DNA from 3 places in the Mesorhizobium sp. P3_A8 genome. Region 3 is predicted to be linked to each of the others. Evidence: predicted binding sites of a transcription regulator. Region 3 holds the regulator's gene; each other region holds the start of a gene.
What was found. The regulator PhoB, encoded in region 3, activates phosphate uptake and scavenging genes when phosphate is short. The targets are predictions, from matches to a motif close to TGTCATNNANCTGTCAT.

Region 1 (6,048 bases), on a different contig from region 3:
CGCGGCGAGTTGGTGTTGATGACGGTGTAGCAATGGGCCTTCGCCAGGAATTCGTCCTGCGACAGCCCGCGGGCCAGCCGGATCATCTCGAATCCGTCCTCGACCTGCGGCGTGCCGCGCGCGAAAACGAACGGAAATTTGTCGGACAGCGTCAGCTGCGCACGGTTGACGGCATAGTGGCGAAAGCGGTTGTCGACATCCTGCGGCTCGATGCAGGGGCCGAGCATATGCAGCACGTCGAAATGCTGAACCAGCCGCAGCAGATCCTCGAAATCGGCCAGCGTGCCCGACCGGCGGCCGCGTTCGAGATCGGTGACGTTCGGCGCCCCGCAACCGGCCAGAAAGGTCATCGACCCGAGTTCCAGCGTCAGGTCGCGGGAACGGTCGCCGGCTTGCGCATGGATCGACTTCGGCGCCGAGGCCAACGCCACCACCACCATGTCGCGGCCGATGCGCACCATGTCGGTGTCCGGGTCGACCAGCGCGCCGGCGCTGGCGAAAAGCTCTCGTGCCTGCGGCAGCAGCACCTTGATGCCGAGCTCTTCCAGCACGCGCAGCGCCGTGTCGTGGATCGCGGCGACCTGATCATCCGAAAAGATCGGCTGCGGCAGGAACGGGTTCTTCAGCGACCGGTAATTGGGCCGGCGGCTGCTTTCGCTGCCGGCTTCGCCCGTGCGTCCACGCCGGCGTTCGCGCCTGCTGTCTCGTGCCGCGTCATCGACCATCGAAAATCCTCCTCATTGCCGCATCGCCTTGCCCGAGGGATCGTAGGGCGAGGCCGCGATGATCCGCGCCGGCCGCTCGACGCCGACAATGTGCACCGAAAGTGCCGTCCCCTCCTCGGCAAAATCGTCGTCCACCAACGCCAGCGCGACGCTCTTGCCGATCGTGTAGCCAAATCCGCCCGAAGTGACGAAGCCGACGCGCCGGCCGTCGTGCCAGACCGGCTCGAAGCCGCTGGCGTCGGCGTCATGCGCATCGATCTCCAGCGTCACCATCCGTTGCGACGTGCCGGCATTGCGCTCCTTCAGCGCCGCATCGCGGCCGATGAAATCGCCCTTGTCGAAGGCAATGAAGCGGTCGAGGCCGGTCTGGCGAGGCGTGTAGCCCTGCGTGAATTCGCGCGACCAGATGCCGAAGCTTTTCTCCAGCCTGAGCGCATTGAGCGCGTAGTAGCCAATCTCGGCCAGGCCGAGATCCTCGCCGGCGGCAAGCAATGTGTCGCGCAGTGTGGCATGCATGGTCGCGTGGCAGTTGATCTCAAAGCCGAGCTCGCCAGCGATAGACAGGCGGGCAACCCGCGCCTGAACCATGCCGATATCGAACGCGCCGCAGGCCATGAATGGCAGTGCCGGACCGGAGACGTCCTGATGCGTGGTCCGCTCGAGGATTTTCCGCGCGTTCGGCCCGGTCAGCAGGAAGCCGCTCATTGCATCGGAGAGATCGGCGACAGCAACACCTTCCGCCGCGTGGCTCTCGAACCAGCGCATGTGGAATTCCCTGAGATAGTAGGAGCCCATCAGCCAATAGTCACTGCTGCCCCAGTTGATCACGGTGAGGTCGCCCTTCAGCCGCCCGTCCGGCCCGAGCATCGGTGCCAGCCCCGCCTTTCCGGCCTTCGGCAGCTTGCAGGCAAGCAGTCGGTCTAGCCACGCCTCGGCGCCCGGTCCCGACACCGCATAGCGCGCATAGGCCGAGATATCGACGAGACCGGCGGCACGCCGGACCTGCAACGCCTCGTCGCCGACGATATCGAAGGCGTTGGAACGCTTGAGCGTGGTGTTCTCGCGAAAACCCATCGGCGCGAAATAGGCCGGGATTTCCAGCCCCCACGATGCCGTCCATTCGCAGCCCGCAGCACTCATGCCGTCATAGGCGCCAGGGCGTTTCAAAGGCCGGCCCGCAGGCAGCCGCTCATTGGGAAAGGTCATGACGAAGCGGCGCGAATAGAACTGGCGCGTTGTCTGCTTGAGGTATTCGCGGTTGGCGGCGAAGGCGCCGTAGCGGGCAATGTCCATGCCAAAGATGTCGGCCTGCGGCTCGCCGTAGATCATCCATTCAGCCAATGATTTTCCAACGCCCCCGCCCTGGCTGAAGCCGGCCATGACGCCACAGGCGACCCAGTAGTTTTTCAGGCCGCGCACCGGTCCGACGATCGGGTTGCCGTCGGGGGTAAAGGTGAAGGCTCCGTTGACCCATTTGCGGATGCCGGCCGTCGCCAGGCACGGAAAGCGCTCATGCGCCTTGGCGAGTTCCGGACTGATGCGGTCGATGTCTTCCGGGATCAGCTCGATGCCGTAGTCCCACGGCGCGCCATCCATGTTCCAGTGCTTCGGGTTCTGCTCGTAGACGCCGAGCAGCACGCCCTTGCGCTCTTGCCGCAGGTAGGAAAAACCGTCGAGGTCGACGGCGATGCCTATTTCCCGGTCGAGTGCCGCGATTTCCGGAATGTCCTCGGTGATGAAATAATGGTGCTCCATCGGCGTCACCGGCAGGTCGACACCGGCCATGCGGCCGAGCTGCTTTGCCCACAAGCCGCCGGCATTGACGACATGCTCGGCAACGATGGTGCCCTGCTCGGTGACGACGTCCCAATGGCCGTCCGCGCGCGCCTTCAGCTCGACCACCCGATTGCGCAGGATGATGTCGGCCCCGCGTTTCTTCGCGGCGCCCGCATAGGCATGTGTCGTGCCGTAGGGGTCGAGATGGCCTTCGTTGGAATCGTGCAGGCCGCCCAGCACACCGGCGACGTCGACGATCGGGCAGATCTGTTTGATCTCTTCCGGAGTCACCAGCCTGGCGGTCTCGATGCCGACCGACTGGAACACCGCCCACGCCGATTTCAGCCACTCCCAGCGCTGGGGATCGCTGGCGATGTTGACGCCGCCGGTCATGTGCAGGCCGATGTCTTGGCCGGATTCGGCCTCGATCTCGCGGTAGAGATTGATGGTGTAATCCTGCAGCGCCGCGACGTTGGGATCGGCGTTGAGCGCATGGAAACCCGCTGCCGCATGCCAGGTCGAACCGGCTGTCAGTTCGGCGCGCTCGATCAGCGCCACGTCAGACCAGCCGAACCGCGTCAGGTGGTAGAGCACCGAGGCGCCGACCACCCCACCCCCGATAACCACTGCGCGATAATGCGGCTTCAAGGCTTCCCTCCCGGTCTGTCCTAGGCGGGCACCATATACGCACTGGACATAAGTGTCTAGTGCTGTGCTTGGACACCCGAACGCATGTGCGAGGTACCATCAATTCCTTCGCTCGAGCGTGTGTTGTTATCGGCCGGTGAACAAGCCGGCAGGCGGGCATCCCGCACTGTCACGCAAGCATCATGTTCGCGCCTTAGACCGCTTTTTGGAGGGCGGCGCGCGGCATCATCGATGTGCCGCCTCTTTCAGATTTTCGATCTTCGGCCGCTCCGGCACATCCGTCTCAAGAGGATATCCATGAAACATCCGTACCGAACCGCCTCGCTCGGCGTCGCGCTGGCCTTGTTCACCGCCTTCACTCCCGCGCTTGCCGACAGCACCGCGACCGTCCTCGTCAACAAGGGTCTAGTCGGCGTCGGCCGCATCCCGGCCGCCCAGCGCGACAAGTTCGGCGAGACCTTCGGCTCGGGTTCCGGCATGGCGATCGACACATCAAGCTGGACGCATGATGCGGGCACCTACAAAGGGTCGCTCTGGCTGCTGCCGGATCGCGGCTACAATGTCGCCGGCACCACCGATTACCGGCCACGCCTCAACACCATCGGCATCGAGTTCACCCCGGCGGCACCAGGCACCGCCGGCCAGGAACAGACTGCAGTCAAGGCGACGCTTGCCGACACCATGCTTTTGACCGACGACAAGGGCGCTGATGCCACCGGCCTCGATCCGCTGTCGGATGTGCGTGGCGCCGCCGGCGACATGCCGATGCTGCCCGCCGCCACCAATGGCAAGCTCGCCCTCGACAACGAGGCGATCGTGCGGCTGCCCGACGGCTCGATGTTCATCTCCGACGAATATGGCCCCAACATCTACCGATTCTCCGCAGAGGGCCGCCTGCTGTCGGCGACCCAGCCGCCGGCAGCCCTGGTGCCGACGCGCAAGGGCGCGCCAAACTTCTCCTCGGACAATCCCGGTCCAGGTGCTGCCGAACCCGATCCGAAGGATCCCGAGACCGGCCGCCAGAACAACCAGGGTCTCGAAGGCATGGCGATGACGCCGGACGGCAAGTTCCTGATCGCCGTGTTGCAGTCGGCGACCAGGCAGGATGGCGGCGATTCCGCTTCGACCCGGCAGAACACGCGGGCGCTGGTCTATGACACCTCCGACCTCGCCCATCTCAAGCTGGCGCATGAATATGTCGTGCCGCTGCCGGTGTTCAAGGACGCCAAGGGCAAGACCAAGATCGCCGCGCAAAGCGAGATCGTGGCGCTGTCGGACACATCCTTCCTGATGCTGGCGCGCGACAGCGGCAACGGCCAGGGCCTGAAGGGCGACACCTCGCTGCTGCGCCAGATCTTCGTCGTCGACTTTTCAGCCGCGACCGACATTGCCGGCGGCGCCTTCGATGCCGCCGACAAGCCGGTCGCTCCCAAGGGCGTGCTCGATCCGTCGGTGACGCCGGCCAAGCTGACGCCGTTCATCGACATCAACGACAATGCGCAGCTTAATCGCTTCGGCCTGCACAATGGCGCGCCGAACGACCACAACAACCTGTCCGAGAAATGGGAAGCAATGTCGCTGGCCAGCGTGCTCGATCCGAAGCTGCCCGACGACTACTTCCTGTTCGTCGCCAATGACAACGACTTCCTGGCCCAGGACGGCTTCCAGGTCGGCGCGCCCTACAAGGCCGATGACGGCGCCAATGTCGACACCATGTTCCTGGTCTATCAGGTCACGCTGCCGGGTCTGGCCAAGAAGTAACCACCCCTATCCAGGCGGGCGCGCTTGACGCGTCCGCCTTCACGGCTCGTGCAGACTACTTCAAGAGCTCCGCGTCCTTCGGTACGCCCGCATCGATCGGTTCGGCCGTCCTGCTCGACACGGCCATGATCTTGCCGGCAGCCGACAAATTGGGACGCACGAAGACCTGGGCGGGGCCGTTGACGCGGCTGTAGAGGTCGATGATGTCCTGGTTCATGAAACGCACACAGCCCGACGATGCGTTCTTGCCGATGGAATCCCACTCCGGCGTGCCGTGCAGCCGGTACATCGTGTCCTTGCCGTCGCGGAAGAGATAGAGCGCGCGGGCGCCGAGCGGGCTCTGCGGACCGGGCGGCATGCCATCCCTGTATTTCGCCAGTTCCGGCCGGCGCTTGATCATTTCCGGCGGCGGCGTCCACACCGGCCATTTCTTCCTCGCCTGGATCACGGCGCTGCCGGTCCAGCCGAAACCGGCCTTCCCTAAGCTGACGCCGTAACGGATGGCCTTGCCGCCGTCGCGCACCAGATAGAGGAAATGCTCGGAGACATCGACGACGATCGTGCCTGGTTTTTCTCCGGTCGGGTCGGCCACGATCTGGCGTACGAACTTCGGATCGAGCTTGGCCACCGGGATGGCCGGCAGTTGAAAGCCCTCATCGGTGCGCGCGGTATACATTGTTGCGGTATCGCCGAGCGCAGGCTCGGGCGCCGCCGCTGCGACTGGCGGCGGCGTCACCACCTCCGTCGTGGTGCATCCTGAAACAGCCACGGCGGCCGCGCCCAAGGCGGACGCACCAAGAAACGCACGCCGGCTCAGGCGCTCGGAAAACAGCGGACTATCGGACATGAACCCCCCGGCTATTCATAAGATCTGGTAAGCAATGCGGGCCCCACGCCCCCGGGGGATCAATAGCCCATTCCGGGAGCTTTGAGAACATGATTAGATCGAGACACGCCTGCGGAATTTTCCGACGCCGCATCGACCTGTCTCGTTGAATCGGCAATCATCACGGACCGGACTCGAGACAGGCCTTCAGCCATGACCGAAAAAATGCCCACGCGCCGGCGCACCGGCGACCTGACCAGCGGCCCGATCCCGCGCACGCTGCTGCTGTTTGCCTTGCCGGTGCTGGGCTCC
Region 2 (6,048 bases), on a different contig from region 3:
GAAAATCACGTCTTCCGGATGTGTCGTTCACGGCGACCTCCTTTCGTGTTGTGTTCCCCTATGCACAGGCAATACACGCGACGGTGATTTCAAAGCGATTGTCTCTTACAAGAGACGCATGTATCCTGTACAAGACAGATACTAACACCAGGAATCGACAATGCAAGATGGCAATGCCTTGGCAGTTTCAGCCGACGAAAAGACGACAGCTTCTCGCGAGAAGGGGCTCAACCGGGTGCTCGAAATCCTGGACTTTCTGCACACGACGCAGCGGGCGATCGGCATCGGCGACCTTGCCAAGGGGGTGAACGCTCCGCGTTCCACGACCTACACGCTGGTGCGATCACTGGTCGACGCCGGCCTGCTGGAAATGGAAGGCGACGGCAACCGCGTCTATTTCGGCAAGAAGCTCTATCTCTACGGAATGGATTATGTGCGCGGCAACGATTTGCTACGGCGCGGGCGCCAGGAGGTCGACCATCTGTCGCGCGAGACCGGCGAGACGTCGGAACTGTGCATGCTGCAGAGCGGCCGCTACACCATCGTCCACGCAAGCCCAGGCACCAGGCCGTTCCGCATCAGCTCGGCCACCGGCCTGCAGATACCGCTGCCGTGGACCGCGTCTGGCAGGTTGCTGTTGGCAGGGTTGGAGCGGGCTGAGATCGAAGCCATGGTGTCTGACGACGATCTCTTGCTACCCGATGGTCGCAAGCTGCGGCTCGATGATTTCATCGACGATATCGCCAAGGCAGGGGTGACCGGCTACTGCGTCACTTCGGGCTTGGTCGATGCCTACACGAAATGCCTTGCGGTGCCGGTCTTTTCAGCGCCGGGCAAGGTCGAGGCGACGATGTGCCTGGTGGTTCCCATCGACACGTCCGATGAGCGGACCGGCAGTCTCATCGGCCTGCTGCGCGACCGCGCGTCCAGGCTTTCGATCGGCGGATAGGCGAAAGACGGCTAAGCGATGATGTCTGGAATGATCTTGTCTTCCAGGGTCATCAGCCGGTCCTTGAGCGCCAGCTTCTTCTTTTTCATGCGCTGAATCTGCAGCGGGTCGCAGTTGGTGGCGATCATCGCGTTGATCGCGGCGTCGAAATCGGCGTGTTCCTGCTTCAGCCGGGAAAATTCGAGGCGAATATCGGCCTTTTCCTGATCGGACATTCTCTACCGTCTGCACGTCTGCGGCGCCCAAAACTGGGCCTGGTTGGGCGGGGGCGGCAATTTCTGCCACCGGCGCGCAGCCAATATCACATTTCACATTGTCGTGGAATGCTACCACGCAGCATTCGACATCCCGGTCGGAAGGTGGCAAAGTGTCATCGTGCCGTCACAGAAGCGACCTGCGGTGGACGTGTCTTTGACGGCTGCAATCGAGGAAACCATGAAAGGGAGAACCAATCATGTCTCTTGCATCCCATCTTGATGAGTTGCAGCGGAAACACGGCGACATCGAACGCGAAATCGATGACGCGATGAACCACCCATCGGTGGACGACCTCGAAATCGTGAATCTCAAGCGACGCAAGCTGGCACTCAAGGACGAGATTGAAAAATTGAGGGCGACCACGCATTGACGCTCAACTGATATAGCCGCTCATCATTTGCGGTCTTTCTTGCCGGCGGCAACCGCCGCCGGTGTCGTGGTTTTGATTTTGTCAACGGCTATGAGCCATGGCTAATATTATATCTTCAAGCTCCTTCTGACCAAGCCATTTGCGATCCTGACGGCGGCCATTTCTGGCCAGTGGCGACCTGTCGCCATTGACAAGCCATCTTTGCTCCTCCACCTCATGCCCGAACCTCAGCGCATCGGCCCCGGGGAGTGCTTGTGCGTCCAAGCGGACGCACGGAGCTTCAGAGACAAAAGGCTGCCGGCATGACCGGATATTTTTCCTTTCCTTTCCCCCGCCGCACCTCGGTCGGCGTCGATGTTGGCGGCGTGGTCGTTGGCGGCGGCGCCCCGGTTGTCGTGCAGTCGATGACCAACACCGACACCGCCGATATCGACCAGACCGTTGCGCAGGTCGCGGCACTGCACCGCGCCGGCTCGGAGATCGTACGCATCACCGTCGACCGCGACGAAAGTGCAGCCGCCGTGCCGCGCATTCATGAACGGCTCCAGCGTCTCGGCATCAATGTGCCGCTGGTCGGCGACTTCCACTATATCGGCCACAAATTGCTCGCCGATCATCCTGCTTGTGCCGAGGCGCTGGCCAAGTACCGCATCAATCCCGGCAATGTCGGCTTCAAGGACAAGAAGGACCGGCAGTTCACTGATATCGTCGAAATGGCGATCAAACACGACAAACCGGTGCGCATCGGCGTTAACTGGGGCTCGCTCGACCAGGAGCTTCTGACCCGGCTGATGGACGACAACCAGGACAAGGGTTTCCCGCTGACGGCGCAGGAGGTGATGCGCGAGGCAATCGTGCAGTCGGCGATCCTGTCGGCCGAGATGGCCGAAGAAATCGGCCTCGGTCGGGAAAAAATCATCCTGTCGGCCAAGGTCAGCGGGGTGCAGGATCTGATCGCCGTCTATACCGAGCTTGCCACCCGCTCCAACCACGCGCTGCATCTTGGTCTCACCGAGGCCGGCATGGGCTCGAAAGGCATCGTCGCCTCGTCCGCCGCCATGGGCATCCTTTTGCAGCAAGGCATTGGCGACACCATCCGCATCTCGTTGACACCGGAGCCGAATGGCGACCGCACGCGCGAAGTGCAGGTGTCGCAGGAACTGCTGCAGACCATGGGTTTCAGGCAGTTCGTGCCGATCGTCGCCGCTTGCCCCGGCTGCGGTCGCACCACCTCGACCGTGTTCCAGGAGCTGGCGCAGAACATCCAGGCGGACCTGCGCAAGAACATGCCGGTGTGGCGTGAAAAATATCCCGGCGTCGAGAACCTCAAGGTCGCGGTGATGGGCTGCATCGTCAACGGCCCGGGTGAGTCCAAGCATGCCGATATCGGCATTTCTCTGCCCGGCACCGGCGAGACCCCGACGGCGCCCGTCTTCGTCGACGGCAAGAAGGCGGCGACGCTGCGCGGACCGTCGATCGCGGCGGATTTCGAGAAAATGGTCGCCGACTATATCGATCAGAGGTTCGGTCGTGGCGGCAAGGCCGCGGCAGAGTAGACCAGATGCAGCGTTTCCTCTGGGCGGCGCTGATAGTCTTGTGCGGTATGGCCTGGTCGACGCTTGCCGGGGCCGATCCGCCGCAATCGGCCAAGCAGCGGCTGATCGACAAGGTCTGCAACCTGATCCAGGCCCATGCCGACCAGAACGGCCTGCCCAGGGATTTCTTCGCCCGGCTGATCTGGAAGGAAAGCCGTTTCGACCCCAATGCTGTCAGCCCCGTCGGCGCCGAAGGCATCGCCCAGTTCATGCCGGGCACCGCCAAGATGCGGGGGCTCGAAAATTCCTTCGACATCAACCAGGCGATCCCGGCCTCGGCGAAATACCTCGCCGAAATGAAAACCAGCTACGGCAATCTTGGCCTGGCGGCCGCCGCCTACAATGCCGGCGAAAGCCGGGTGTCGCGCTGGCTGGGCTCGGGCGGCTTCCTGCCGATGGAGACCGAGAGCTATGTCTTCGACATCATGGGCGAGCCAGCGGACAAGTTCGCCGATACCAGCTATGCCGGAACCATCCAGCCGCTCGACAAGAAGGCGAGCTTTGCGGTTGCCTGCCGCAAGCTACCGGTGATCATGTCGCAGACCGTGGCGATGGCCTCGATCAACATAAAGCCGTGGGGCGTCCAGGTCGCCGGCAATTTCAGGCGCGGGGCGGCGATCAACCAGTGGCTGCGGGTGAGGAGCCGGTTTCCGGCTCTGCTCGCCGGCCATGATCCAGTGGTGAGCCGGGTGCGCACGCCGATCGGCCGGCGCGGCATCTATGCCGTCAGGATCGGCATCGACGATCGTGCCACCGCCAATGTCATCTGCCAGAAATTACAGAGCGTCGGCGGGGCCTGCGTGGTGGTGCGCAACCGGTAGTCCGAAGGAGCATCGGCGTGAAAGCCAGGATCGTCCTGCTCAATGGCGTCGGCAGTGCCGGCAAAAGCTCGATCGCCAGGGCGTTACAGACAATAACCGCCGCCCCTTTCCTGCATGTCCAGATGGACAGTTTTCTCGAGATGCTGCCCGATGCCTTGCAGGACCATGCCGATGGTTTCTCCTACGAAACCGTTCAACAGGGCGGCAAGCCGTCGGTGGTGATCAGGGCCGGACCGGTGGGCGAAAAAACCCTGCGCGGCATGCGCCACGCCGTCGCCGCCATGGCCGGGCAAGGCAACAACCTCATCGTCGATGAGGTGCTGTGCAATGGCGATATGTCGGACTATGTCAAACTCTTGTCTGCCTTCGATCTCCATCTGGTCGGCGTCATGGCGCCGCTGGAGGTTCTGGAAGCCCGAGAAGCCCGGCGAGCAGACAGGCTGCCGGGCCTGGCGCGCTGGCAATATGAGCGCGTGCACCGGGATATACGCTACGATCTCGAAGTCGACACCAGCCGGTTTACGCCGCTCGAATGCGCCCAGCGCATCCAGCAAAGATTCCATCTATAGCGGCCGGCATCTTCTATCGCGGCGACAGCTTTCGCCATTCAACAACAATGCCGATAGCTGATGTTGCAGCAAGCGTCGGTCGGAGTGGCGTCGATTAAATCTTAATAATTTCTGCTATAGCAAAGGCAGGATCAGTATTTCCGGCGCAGATATGTTCGCGCCCTTTGACCAGGGGGCATTATACCGGTGGCAAATTTCCTCAAAAAGATTGTCGGCGAGCTCGAAACGCCCCGCTCCAAGCGGCCATTCGGTTCCGGCTGGCTGTCCGGGTCGATCGGCTTGCTTGCCGGGGTCACCGGCCTGCTGATGGTCATCGTGTTGCGCTACCCGTCGCTGACCTCGATGCCGGATCTGGCGCCTATCCATCAGATGCTGTTCTTCAAGCCGGTGCTCTATTTCGTGCTCATCTCCGGCTATATACTGGCCATATTGAGCATGATGCTGCGCAGGGAAAAGACGCTCGGCGCGGCGGCGATGTTCACCGTGCTCCTGGCATCGCTGCTCGGCATGCTCCCGGTCCGTCATCAGCTGCAGATTGACGGCGTCTTCTTCGGCCTCGATTTTTTCATTCTGAACGCGCTCTTCATGGGCGTGCTGTTCGTTCCGCTCGAACGCATTCTTGCCCGCAACAAGGACCAGACAGTGTTCCGCGACGAATGGCGCGAAGACCTGTTTTACTATCTGGTCTCGTCGCTGCTGGTGCAGATACTGACCTACCTGACCCTGGCGCCGTCCACTCTGGTCAACGCGCAGGGCGGCCTTGGTTCGGTGCGTGCCTGGGTCCACGACCTGCCTTGGCTGGTGCAGTTGGTGGCGGTGATGTTCCTGACCGATCTTGCCCAATATTGGGTGCACCGGGCCTTCCACCGCATCCCCTTTCTGTGGAATTTCCATGCCGTGCATCATTCAGCCAAGTCGATGGACTGGATTGCCGGCGCGCGGATGCATTTCCTGGAAATCATCGTGCTGCGCAGCCTGACCGCCACGCCGATGTTCGTTCTGGGGTTCGATGAATCTGCGATCCAGACCTATATCCTGATCGTCTACGTCTATTCATCTTTCATCCATTCCAACATCGGAACCAGTTTTGGCCCGGCCGAAAAACTGCTGGTGTCGCCGCGCTATCATCACTGGCATCACGGCCTCGAGAAAGAGGCGATCGACGTCAACTTCGCCATCCATTTCCCGCTGCTCGACCGGCTGTTCGGCACCTACCATCTGCCGGAGGGACGGTGGCCGAAGGGCTATGGCATTCATGGCCACCCCGTGCCGAAAGGATATTGGCGGCAATTCCTCTACCCCTTCCGGCGCGGCTAAGGCGTTCACAGGTTTCGCGGAACAGGCGAGCAGCTCCATCTCCAGCACGCCCGTCGCATCCAGCAGAAATTTCGGTTATAGGCCGCTGCCATGACCGACAGACTCTACAGCGACCCAGACCTCGTCCAGTTCTACGATATCGAGAACACAGGCGGCGACGATTTCAATT
Region 3 (6,048 bases):
ATGGCGACCGGGGTCAGGAACAGCGACTTGACGGTGTTGCCGCCAGGCGTCGTGAAGTCCTTGACGCCGGCGATGTCGGTCATCTTCTTGCCGTCGGCCAGCTGCGAGGCGATCTCGGCGGCGTTCTTGCCGAGCTCGCGCGCGTCTTTCCACACCGACACGGTCTGGGTGCCGAGCGCGATGCGGTTCAGCGCGGCATGATCGCCGTCCTGGCCCGACACCGGCACGGTGCCGGCCAAGCCTTGCGCCGTCAGCGCCGCGACGACGCCGCCGGCGGTGCCGTCATTGGCGGCGACCACGGCATCGACCTTGTTGTCGTTGGCCGTCAGGAACTGCTCCATGTTCTTCTGGGCGTTGGCGGGCAGCCAGCCGTCCGTATAGGCTTCGCCGACATTCTTGATCTTGCCGCTGTCGATGGCCGCCTTGAGCACTTCCATCGAGCCCGAGAACAGGAAGTCGGCGTTCGGATCGGCGCCCGAGCCCTTGATGAAGACATAATTGCCTTCCGGCTTGGCCTTGAACACCGCAGCCGCCTGCAAGCGGCCGACTTCCTTGTTGTCAAAGGTCAGGTAGAAGACGTCCTTGTTCTCGATCAGGCGGTCATAGCCGACGACCGGAATGCCTTCGTCCAGCGCCTTCTGCACGGCCGGGCCGATGGCCGAGGCATCCTGCGCCAGGATGATCAGCGAATTGGCGCCCTGCGAGATCAGGCTTTCGACATCGGTAAGCTGCTTGCCGGGATTGGACTGCGCATCGGCGGAGATGTACTTGTCGCCGGCGGCCTCGATCGCCTTCTTCATGGCGGCCTCGTCGGTCTTCCAGCGCTCTTCCTGGAAGTTGGACCAGGAAACGCCGATGACCTTGTCCTTCGCCTGCGCGACCGACACAAGCGTCAGCGACATGGCGACACCCGCCAGGATGGCGGCTGTGAATCTCTTCATGATATTCCTCCCTGCGCCGCGTATGGCGCGACCAAACTGGCCCTAAGGCCGGCACAGAGGCTCTATTTTTTCGAGCCTCGAAAAAACACTGATCCAACACCGGAACGCTGTCAACAACGATTCTGATGGATTTTGATGTCCTCATGAATTTTTTTCGAGCCTCGGAATAAATAAATGACAGGACGGGCCGCTTCTGCCAGTATTTGACCGTGTCGCCGGCAGCGTTCGAGGGGCTGGAGGAACCGCGGCGACCGGGAGGATGTGGGAAAACATGTCGGTCGGAATCCGCCACGACGATTTGCGCCGGCGCAACCGCGCGATGGTGATTGCGGCCGTGCGCCGGGCCGGTCGGCCCTCGCGCACCGAGATTGCCGCGACCACCGGCCTCAGCCACTCGACCATATCGGCGATTTCTTCCGACCTGATCGGCGAAGGCATACTGGCCGAAGGCAAGCCGAGCGAGGCCGGCGCACTCAAGCGCGGCCGGCCGCAGGTCGGCCTCGGCCTCAACCCGGAGGCTGCGGCTGTCATGACCGTGGTGCTGTCGCTGAATTTCCTCTCCGTCGCCGTCATCGACTATGCCGGCCAGGTGGTATCGGAAGAACAGCGCCGGCTGGACACGCTGACCATGTCGCGCGAGGCGCTGATCGGCGAATGCGTCGCCATTGTACGGCGCCGCCTCGAGGATCCCGATATCGACGTGCGCAGCGTCGCCCGCATCGCGCTGGCGATCCAGGGCATCACCGACACCGAGGCCCGGGCGATGCTGTGGTCGCCGATCACGCCGCAGACCGACATCGCCTTCGCCGACATCCTCGAGGCAGAGTTCGGCATCCCAGCCACCATGGAGAACGACTGCAACATGATGGCGGTGGCGCTGCGTTGGCGCGATCCCGAGCGCTACCGCGACGACTTCATCGCCATCCTTCTGTCGCACGGCATCGGCATGGGCCTGGTGCTGAAGGGCGAGCTGTTCACCGGTACCCATTCCTCGGGCGGCGAGTTCGGCCACATGATCCATCGGCCAGGCGGCGCGCTCTGCCGCTGCGGACGCCGCGGCTGCGTCGAGGCCTATGCCGGCAACTACGCCATCTGGCGCAACGCCAGGCAGCTCAGCGAGGACACCGAGCCGGTCGCCGATGTCAGCGACGCGCAGATGCGGGCACTGGCCGCGACGGCACGGGAACGCGACGGGCCCGAGCGCGAAGCCTACCGCAAGGCCGGTGAGGCGCTCGGCTACGCCCTCGGCAGCCTGTTCGCGCTGATCGACCCCGCACCCGTCGCGATGGTCGGCGTCAGCGCCGCCGCCTTCGACCTGATCGAGCCGGCATTGCGCGAGGCCATCGCCCAGACGGCCGGCGGCCAGCACTCGAAATCGATTTCCTTCGACACCGAACCGAACGAACTGCCGCTGATCCGCGAAGGCTGCGCCATGCGCGCCCTGACCTTCGTCGACCAGGAGATTTTCGCGCCGGGCGTGCAGGCGAGAGCTGGCACCGGCAAGAACGTTGCCTGAATCAGGTCCCGCTCAATCTTCCCTGATCGCGTAGCCCGCGCCACGAATGGTTCTGATGACATCGGGCATGCGGCCATTGTTGACCGCCTTGCGCAGGCGGCCGACATGCACGTCCACCGTACGCTCGTCGATATAGATCGTCTCGCCCCAGACATTGTCGAGCAACTGGCTGCGCGAGAAGACGCGGCCGGGATGGCGCATCATGAATTCGAGCAGGCGGAACTCGGTCGGCCCGAGCCGGATCTCGCTCTTCTTGCGATAGACCCGGTGCGATTCACGGTCGAGCACGATGTCGCCGACCTTGAGCACGCTGGACAGGACTTCCGGCTTGGCGCGGCGCAGCAGCGCCTTGACGCGAGCCATGAATTCCGGCGTCGAGAACGGCTTGACCAGATAGTCGTCGGCGCCGGTCGAGAGCCCACGGACGCGGTCGCTTTCTTCGCCCCGCGCGGTCAGCATGATGATCGGCAGCCGCTCGGTCTCGGGCCGCATCCGCAGGCGCCGGCAGAGTTCGATGCCGGACACCGCCGGCACCATCCAGTCGAGCACCAGAAGGTCGGGCACGTTCTCCTGCAAGCGGATCTCAGCCTCGTCGCCGCGCGGCACCACCTCCACCTGGTAGCCTTCGGATTCAAGATTGTAACGGAGCAGCACCCCCAGCGGCTCCTCATCCTCCACCACCATGATGCGTGGCGCGATCATTGATTGGTCACCTCTTGCGTCAGGCCGCGGGCGCCGACATCGCCGTCTCGTCCTGCTTGGGACGATTGGCGGGCAACTGCGTGCCGGTCAGGACATAGTAGGCGTTTTCGGCGATGTTGGTCACGTGGTCGCCGATGCGTTCGAGATTCTTGGCGCAGAACAGCAGATGGGTGCAAGCCGTGATGTTGCGCGGATCTTCCATCATGTAGGTCAGCAGTTCGCGGAAGACGGAGGTGTATTTGACGTCGATGCGTTCGTCGTCGGCGCGCAGCTTCGCCAGTGCGGCGGCATCGCGCGCCGCATACTCCTCGATCACGCCCTGCACCTGGATCAGCACCAGCTGCGCCATGGCGTCGATGGAATGCGACAGGTCGCGCGGCGTGGCGCTGAGACCAACGGTGCCGACACGCTTGGCGATGTTCTTGGCAAGATCGCCAATGCGTTCGAGATCGCCGGCCATGCGGATCGAGCCGACGACGTGGCGCAGATCGTCGGCCATCGGCTGGCGCTTGGCGATCAGCGTGATGGCGCGATCGTCGAGTTCGCGCTGGCGCGCATCCATGATGGCGTCGTCGGAGACCACGCGCTGTGCCAGTGCGTTGTCGGAATTCAGCAGCGCCTTGGTGGCGCCGCCGACCATCGAGCCAGCGAGATCGCCCATGTCGCTGATCAGCCTGCTGATCTGTCCGAGATCCTCGTCGAAGGCTGCGACTGTGTGTTCGGCCATGATCCTGGTCCTCGTATGCGTGCGATCAGCCGAAGCGGCCGGTGATGTAGTCTTGCGTGCGCTTCTCGCGAGGCGACGTGAAGATCTTCTCGGTTTTGTCGAACTCGACCAGCTCGCCCAGATACATGAAAGCGGTCTGCTTCGAGACGCGCGCCGCCTGCTGCATGTTGTGGGTGACGATGACGATCGTGTAGTCGGCCTGCAGTTCGTCGATCAGCTCCTCGATCTTGGCGGTCGACAGCGGGTCGAGCGCCGAGGCTGGCTCGTCGAGCAGGATGACTTCCGGCTTCACCGCCACGGTGCGGGCGATGCACAGCCGCTGCTGCTGGCCACCGGACAGGCTGAGGCCGCTGGCGTTAAGCTTGTCCTTGACCTCGTTCCACAGGGCTGCGCGCTTCAGCGCCTGCTCAACGCGGCCGTCCATCTCGGCCTTGCTGATCTTCTCATAGAGCCTGACGCCAAAGGCGATGTTCTCATAGATCGACATCGGGAACGGGGTCGGCTTCTGGAACACCATGCCGATCTTGGTGCGCAGCAGGTTGAGATCTTGCGAGCGGTCGAGGACGTTCTGGCCGTCGAGCAGCACCTGGCCCTCGGCGGTCTGCTTGGGATAGAGCTCATAGATGCGGTTGAAGACGCGCAGCAGCGTCGACTTTCCGCAGCCCGACGGTCCGATGAAGGCGGTCACGCTGCGCTCGGGCAGCGACAGCGTGATATCCTTCAGCGCCTTCGACTGGCCGTAGTAGAAGTTGAGGTTCTTGACCTCGATCTTTACCTTGGCGGCTGCCTCGGCGGCGATCGTCATGTCTGGAGACAACATCTGGCTCATTTGTCCTCTCTGCGTCCGGTCAAGCTGCGCGCAACGATGCTGAGCGCGAGAACCGTCAATGTGATGATGAGTGCGCCAGTCCAGGCCAGCTGCTGCCATTCCTCGTAAGGGCTGAGAGCGAACTGGAAGATGGTGACGGGCAGGCTGGCCATCGGCGCGTTGAGATTGCTCGACCAGAACTGGTTGTTCAGCGCCGTGAAAAGAAGGGGTGCGGTCTCGCCGGAGATGCGGGCGATGGCCAGCAATATGCCGGTGACGATGCCGGACATTGCAGCGCGGTAGGCAACCGACTTGATGACCACCCAGCGCGGGGCGCCGATCGCGGTGCCGGCTTCGCGCAACGCGTTGGGCACCAGGTTGAGCATGTCCTCGGTGGTGCGCACGACGACCGGGATGACCAGGATGGCGAGAGCGACGGCGCCGGCGATCGCCGAGAAGTGCCCCATCGGCCGCACCATCAGCTCATAGACGAACAGGCCTATGATGATCGACGGCGCCGACAGCAGGATGTCGTTGATGAAGCGCACCACGGTGGTGAGCTTCGAGAAGCGGCCGTATTCGGCCATATAGGTGCCGGCCAGCACACCGATCGGCGTGCCGACGATGATGCCGATGATGGTCATCACGATGCTGCCGTAGATGGCGTTGAGCAGACCGCCGGCATCGCCGGGCGGCGGCGTCATTTCCGTGAAAACCGCAAGATTGACACCTGAAAGGCCTTTGTAGAGCAGGGCGCCGAGGATGAGCGCCAGCCAGGCAAGGCCGATGCCGGCGGCGGCAACGCACAGCGTCATCATCACGCCATTCTTGCGCTTGCGGCTCTGGTGAAGCGACGTGGCTGTCGACATCGGTCAGGCTCCCGTGCGGGCGTCGATGCGCATCAGCATGTAGCGTGCGATGGCAAGGATCAGGAAAGTGATGACGAACAGGATCAGGCCGAGCGCCACCAGCGAAGAAGTGTAGAGATCGCCGACCGCTTCGGTGAATTCGTTGGCGATGGTGGCGGAGATTGTCGTTGCCGGCGCGAACAGCGAGGTCGAGATGCGGTGCGCGTTGCCGATGACGAAGGTCACCGCCATGGTTTCACCGAGCGCGCGGCCGAGGCCGAGCATGACGCCGCCCATGATGCCGATGCGGGTGTAGGGAATGACGACGCGGCGGGTTACTTCCCAGGTGGTGCAACCAATGCCGTAGGCCGATTCCTTCAGCACGGGAGGCACCGTGTCGAAGACGTCCTTGGTGATCGAGGTGATGAACGGCAGCACCATGATGGCCAGGATCATCGACGACGTCAGCAGGCCGATGCCGTAGGGCGGGCCGGCAAACAGGCTGT

Region 1: the regulator PhoB is predicted to act here: its motif matches at 3,317-3,333, upstream of AC1DX4_RS20150 (esterase-like activity of phytase family protein).
Region 2: the regulator PhoB is predicted to act here: its motif matches at 1,318-1,334, upstream of AC1DX4_RS19225 (YdcH family protein).

What each region holds. Positions count from the first base shown of each region.
Region 1 is NZ_JBFUGI010000008.1:165,197-171,244, reverse strand. It holds gene AC1DX4_RS20160 (trimethylamine methyltransferase family protein) at 1-725, opposite strand, end outside; gene AC1DX4_RS20155 (GcvT family protein) at 738-3,149, opposite strand; gene AC1DX4_RS20150 (esterase-like activity of phytase family protein) at 3,447-4,910, shown strand; gene AC1DX4_RS20145 (L,D-transpeptidase) at 4,966-5,757, opposite strand; gene AC1DX4_RS20140 (MATE family efflux transporter) at 5,950-6,048, shown strand, end outside.
Region 2 is NZ_JBFUGI010000007.1:361,155-367,202, forward strand. It holds gene AC1DX4_RS19210 (transporter substrate-binding domain-containing protein) at 1-31, opposite strand, end outside; gene AC1DX4_RS19215 (IclR family transcriptional regulator) at 161-949, shown strand; gene AC1DX4_RS19220 (YdcH family protein) at 961-1,164, opposite strand; gene AC1DX4_RS19225 (YdcH family protein) at 1,404-1,577, shown strand; gene ispG (flavodoxin-dependent (E)-4-hydroxy-3-methylbut-2-enyl-diphosphate synthase) at 1,880-3,133, shown strand; gene AC1DX4_RS19235 (lytic transglycosylase domain-containing protein) at 3,139-3,993, shown strand; gene AC1DX4_RS19240 (phosphotransferase-like protein) at 4,011-4,562, shown strand; gene AC1DX4_RS19245 (sterol desaturase family protein) at 4,749-5,879, shown strand; gene AC1DX4_RS19250 (class I SAM-dependent methyltransferase) at 5,970-6,048, shown strand, end outside.
Region 3 is NZ_JBFUGI010000013.1:34,491-40,538, reverse strand. It holds gene xylF (D-xylose ABC transporter substrate-binding protein) at 1-941, opposite strand, end outside; gene AC1DX4_RS26985 (ROK family protein) at 1,213-2,457, shown strand; gene phoB (phosphate regulon transcriptional regulator PhoB) at 2,470-3,159, opposite strand; gene phoU (phosphate signaling complex protein PhoU) at 3,179-3,886, opposite strand; gene pstB (phosphate ABC transporter ATP-binding protein PstB) at 3,912-4,715, opposite strand; gene pstA (phosphate ABC transporter permease PstA) at 4,712-5,563, opposite strand; gene pstC (phosphate ABC transporter permease subunit PstC) at 5,567-6,048, opposite strand, start outside.